Marinobacterium aestuarii: one gene and its partner. The protein of the gene in region 2 interacts with the protein of the main gene of each other region in a pairwise test. Links are inferred from orthologs where the notes say so. Each region holds a gene or a part of one and is shown on either strand. Other genes may lie near its edges.

The links.
Region 1: the proteins of mrdA (region 2) and A8C75_RS01945 interact in binary tests that used the Escherichia coli proteins (3 or more experiments, as listed by UniProt). The link is inferred for Marinobacterium aestuarii from one-to-one orthologs.

Annotation. Positions count from the first base shown.
Region 1 is NZ_CP015839.1:449,280-452,240, reverse strand. It holds A8C75_RS01945 (penicillin-binding protein 1A), read left to right. Parts: upstream 1-305; coding sequence 306-2,618; downstream 2,619-2,961. Other genes in the region: pilM (type IV pilus assembly protein PilM), read right to left, coding at 1-91. UniProt on the Escherichia coli protein: Cell wall formation. Synthesis of cross-linked peptidoglycan from the lipid intermediates.
Region 2 is NZ_CP015839.1:601,360-604,234, reverse strand. It holds mrdA (penicillin-binding protein 2), read right to left. Parts: upstream 2,462-2,875; coding sequence 539-2,461; downstream 1-538. Other genes in the region: rlmH (23S rRNA (pseudouridine(1915)-N(3))-methyltransferase RlmH), read right to left, coding at 2,469-2,875; rodA (rod shape-determining protein RodA), read right to left, coding at 1-498. UniProt on the Escherichia coli protein: Catalyzes cross-linking of the peptidoglycan cell wall. Responsible for the determination of the rod shape of the cell. Is probably required for lateral peptidoglycan synthesis and maintenance of the correct diameter during lateral and centripetal growth.

The DNA of each region.
Region 1 (2,961 bases), 150 kb from region 2 along the record:
CACTTTTGGACAGCGCCACCAACTTGACCGACGATGACCCGATGTCAACACCGACCCATGCTCCAGATTTGTTTCCTAGCAAGCTCAACACTGCTGTATTCCTTTGCAGACTGCAGGGTTTTCCATCGCACTCACCAACTCTAGCCATAAACCTCGGAAAATAAAACTATGCAATGCTAGAGGCTCCGGGCATGCAACCGATATACTACCAGCTACGCACTAATAGTTTGATAAAAGGTAGCATGGGCGTGTTGATTTCGCTGGCAAAAATATTCGTAAAATTGGCTTTGGCCGGACTCGTCATCGTGCTGCTGGCTGTCGCTGGTGTCTACTATACTCTTGCGCCACAGCTGCCGGACGTTGAGAGCCTGCGTGAAGTTCAGTTTCAGACGCCGATGCGCATTTTTTCCAGCGACAGTAAACTGATAGCCGAATTTGGCGAAAAGCGCCGCACACCCGTCAGCTACGACAGCATCCCTACCGACCTGGTACGCGCCTTCCAGGCCGCCGAAGACAGCCGCTTTTTCGAGCATATCGGCATCGACTTCAAGGGACTGAGCCGCGCCGCATTCCAGCTGGCTACCAGTGGCCATATACAGAGCGGCGGATCCACCATCACCATGCAGGTGGCGAAGAATTTCTTCCTCAGCCGCGAACGCACGTTCAACCGAAAATTCATAGAAATCCTGCTAGCCCTGCGCATTGAGCGGGAGCTAAGCAAGGAAGAAATATTCGAACTTTACATCAACAAGATATACCTGGGACAACGCGCCTACGGCATCGAAGCCGCCGCCGGCGTGTATTACGGCAGCAGCATTCAGGATCTGACATTGGCGCAAATGGCCACCATCGCAGGCCTGCCCAAAGCCCCCTCCACCGACAACCCCATCCGTAACCCGCAACGCGCAATTGAACGACGCAACTGGATTTTGCAGCGCATGCACGGCCTGGGCTACATTTCTGACCAGGCTTTCGAGGAGGCCTCAGCCGCGCCCATTACAGCCCGCTATCACGGTGCGGACATCGAACTGGATGCACCCTATGTGGCAGAAATGGTGCGCAGCGAACTCTTCGAACGCTTTGACGAAGAGCTGTATAACGAGGGCTATCGCGTCTACACCACCCTGGACAGCAAACTGCAGACCAAGGCCACCCATGCATTGCAAAATGGCCTGCTGGATTACAGCACGCGCCACGGTTACAGAGGTCCGGAGTCCCAGCTCGATACAGCTCTAACGCCCGATGCCATCGCGCAAAAACTTGAGAGCATGACGAGCTATGCCAATCTTGAGCCCGCCATCGTCACCCAGGTGGACGACAAGAACATTCAGGCCAGCCTGAAAAACGGCGAAAGCGTTACTGTAGACTGGGATGGTCTTAAGTGGGCACGCAAGTACCGCAGCAACAATTCAATGGGCGCGACCCCAAAAAAAGCCGCTGACATTCTGGCCCCCGGCGATATCGTCCGTCTCTATAAAGACACCGATAGCTGGACCCTTAGCCAGCTGCCGCAGGTCCAGGGCGCCTTTGTCGCACTCGACCCAAAGGACGGCGCCATTCGTGCACTCAGCGGCGGTTTCAACTTTAACCTGAACAAATTCAACCGGGCCACCCAGGCCTACCGTCAGCCGGGCTCCAACTTCAAACCCTTCATCTACGCCGCCGCACTGGACAACGGTTTTACCCCCGCCAGCATGATCAACGATGCGCCCGTAGTATTCCACGACGCCAGCCTGGGGGGCGACTGGCGGCCGCAGAACTACAGCGAGCGGTTCTACGGACCTACACGGCTGCGCGAAGGGCTCTACAGGTCCCGCAACCTGGTTTCCATTCGCCTGCTGCGCGCAGTAGGCATCGATACCACCATCGACTATATCCAGGGTTTTGGCTTTGACCCGCAGCGCCTGCCTCGCAACCTGTCGCTTTCCCTCGGCAGCGCCGACGTCACACCGCTGGAAATCGTCACCGGTTACGCGGCGCTTGCCAATGGCGGCTACAAGGTTTCGTCCTATTTTATCCAGCGCATCGAAGACCAGCACGGCAACCTGATTTTCCAGGCCAATCCCCCCTGCGCCAACTGCAATGCGACCCAGGACACGGACAGCGTTGACACGACCGCAAGCCGCCTCTCACCCAGCGCCCCACGCATCATGGACCCGCGCAACGCCTACCTGATGTACAGCATGCTGCAGGACGTCATTCGCCAGGGCACGGCGACCCGTGCACGCAGCCTGGATCGCAATGACCTGGCCGGCAAGACCGGCACCACCAACGATCAGAAAGATGCCTGGTTCACCGGTTTTAACCGTGACCTGGTCGCTACCACCTGGGTCGGCTTCGACCAGCCAGCGCCCCTTGGCCGCAGCGAATTTGGCAGTACCACAGCACTGCCCATCTGGATCGACTTTATGGAAACCGCGCTGGATCAGACACCCGAAAACGGCCCAGTACAGCCAGACGGCATAGTACGCGTGAAGATTGATCCGGCCACCGGACTGCTGGCATACCCCGGACAGAAAAACGCCATTTTCGAAGTGTTTCGCGCCGAGGACGTACCCGCCAGGTCCACCCAAAACGCCGCAGGCACTGGGCAGATCACCACCGACGATATTTTCTAAGCCTGACTTTTAACCGCCCTGCGGCAGAATCCACCGTATTATCGCTCACAAAAACTGCAGGTACAGCCGAAGGCAATACGCTTGAGAATCAACTCAGGCACCGCGGATCAATGTCGACGCAAAAGACAAACAGAGAACACAGCAGTCCTCAGCGGGCATAACCGCACCGCCTGACACTGGCCGTCACAGCAGGAAAATCACAGCAGGAAAAAGCTTGCCTGAAGCTGGCATCCAGGACTTGGATATAAAAAAGGGGTAATTCCACTGAATTCACTCCAGAGCCTGAGCCTGGAATTCAGAGAACCACCCCTCTAAAGCACCCATCTGCGACATCCTGTTAACC
Region 2 (2,875 bases):
CATGACCGACGGAATGCCCAGCAGCACCAGCGAGACAATAATGTGCAATGGCCGCGGTGGCAACGGCCGGCTCGAAAGATACCAGGCAATCATCAGCGGCAGCACCAGCTTGGTGATTTCCGATGGCTGAAAACGGAATCCCGGCAGTGCCAGCCAGCGCTGCGCACCCTTGGCACCCACCCCGACCAGCAACACCGCCAGCAGCAACAGCACGCTGGCGGCAAAGATCCAGGGCGCCCAGCGCGCCAGATGCCTCGGATTAACCTGAGCCAGCACAACCAGCACCAGCAGACCCGCCCCCATGCGAATCGCCTGCCGGCTGACGTAACCGATGTCCTGCCCGGAGGCGCTATAGAGCACGAAAAGCCCGAAGCCGCACAGCATGAGCAGAAACAGCAGCATCCAGGCATCCAGATGGGTATGGGACCACCAGCCTGGGCGCTTCGCCAGATGCTGGCCGGACTCCGGCATGGTGCGCTGAAAATCACGCAGACTCATGCTAGCTCTCCCAGACCTGCAACAGAGGCCGATTCGATCATCATCGTGATATTTCCACTTCCTGCAGCACTTCTTCCTCCATGGGATCTTCACTGGGATCTATACCCAGCAGCCAGGCATCCATGACCTGACGGGCTATGGGCGCAGCCGTACTGGAGCCGCCACCACCGTTTTCCACCACCACGGCCACGGCGATCTGGGGATCATCCGCCGGCGCAAAGGCGAGGAAGAGCGCATGGTCATGGTTTCGCTCCGACAGTTTGGAGGCATCGTAGCGTTCATCCTTCTTGATACCCACCACCTGGGCAGTACCGGTCTTGCCAGCGATGATATAACCCGCATCCTTGCCGGCCTTGCGCGCGGTACCGCGCTCGCCGTGCATAACATCCACCATGCCCTTGATCACCTGCTGCCAGTAGGCATCGGACTTCAAGGTCACGTCTTCAGGCACGGGTTGAGCGTCATCCAGCGTCGGCATCTTGATGCTGATATCACCTTTTTCACCCTGGGTACGCACGCCCTGCAACAGCTTGGGCTGCACCCACTTGCCGCGATTGGCCAGCACCGTGGCGGCCGTCGCCAGCTGCAGCGGCGTGGCGACAAAAAAGCCCTGACCGATGCTCAGGTTGACCGAATCGCCGGGATACCAGGGGCGATTGCGGGCATTGCGTTTCCATTCCTTGGAGGGCAGCACCGCCGGCACCGCTTCGGGCAGATCGAGACTGGTGACAGCGCCAAAGCCAAAGCGACCCAGGTAATCCGACATCTTGTCGATCCCCATGCGGTAGCCGACATCGTAGAACCAGACGTCACAGGACTGGGCCAGCGCCAGATTCAGGTCCACCCGGCCATGGCCGCCGCGCTTCCAGTCGCGGTAGCGACGCCCGCCCTGACTGAGGGTAAAGAAGCCCGGATCCCACACCGTATGACTCGGTGATACGGTGCCTGAATCAAGCGCCGCCAGGGCAATCAGCGGCTTAATGGTCGACGCCGGCGGGTAACCGCCGCGCAGCGCACGGTTGAACAGCGGCAGGTCGGGCGAGTCCCGCAGCGCGCTGTAGTCTGCGGTCGAAATACCGGTGACAAACAGGTTGGGGTCATAGCCCGGTTCGCTCACCAGCGCCAGAATTCCACCCGTTTTGGGATCTATCGCCACCACAGAAGCACGACGGCCATTGATTAGCCGTTCGGTAATCTGTTGCAGACGCAGATCAAGGCTCAGCACCAGATCATCCCCCGGCACCGGATCGACGCGTTCCAGCACGCGCAACACCCGGCCACGGGCATTGGTTTCGACCTTCTGGAAACCCACCTCTCCGTGCAGCTGCGGTTCGTAGAATTTCTCGATACCCAGCTTGCCGATATAGTGCGTGGCGGCGTAGTTATTGGCCTCCACCCGCTGCAACTCGGCCTCGTTGATGCGCCCGACATAGCCCAGTGCATGTACCACAGCCTCACCGTAGGGGTAGTAACGGATCAGATCCGCCTCGACCTGCACACCTGGCAAGCGGTGATAATTGACGGCAATGCGGGCGATTTCCGGTTCGGTAAGCCGAAAGCGTACCGGTACCGTCTCGAACGGACGACGGCGCTGGCGGTAGCGCTTGTCAAAGCGCTCCAGCTCGGACTCGGTAATGGGAATCAGCTCCTTGAGGACTTCCAGCGTGCCCTCAAGGTCCCGCACTTCTTCCTTGAGCACCGTCACGCTGTAACTGGGGCGATTTTCGGCCAGCAAAACGCCATTGCGGTCATAGATCAGACCACGGGTCGGCGCCACCGGCTGCAGATGCACCCGGTTGTCCTCCGACATGGCGGCATAACGGTCGTACTGCACCACCTGGAGAAAGTAGAGCCGGCCTATCAGCACCGCCACCAGCACCACCACCAGCATAAAGGCCAGCATTGCCCGGGCACCAAAGGTGCGGCTTTCCTGGCTGTAATCCTTGAAGCGTTCGAAGGCCATGAAATCGCTATTTGTGGTAGGGGTGACCCTGCAAAATGGTACAGGCGCGGTAGAGCTGCTCTGCCAGCAGCACACGCACCAGCGGATGGGGCAGCGTCAGGGCCGACAGCGACCAGCGCTGCTCAGCCGCTGCACTGCAGCGGGCATCCAGACCGTCCGGACCGCCGATCAGCAAGGATACGTTTCGCCCCCCCATGCGCCAGCCTTCCATGTTCGATGCCAGCTGCTCGGTCGACCAGTTGCGGCCTTCCACCTCCAGCGCCACCACCAGATCTCCTCTGGGGATAGCCGCCAGCATCTGATCACCTTCCTGACGCTTGGCCCGGGCGAGATCCGCGCCCTTGCCCCTATGACCCAGTGGCAACTCCACCAGCTCCAGCGTCAGATCCGCCGGCAGACGCTTGGCGTACTCAT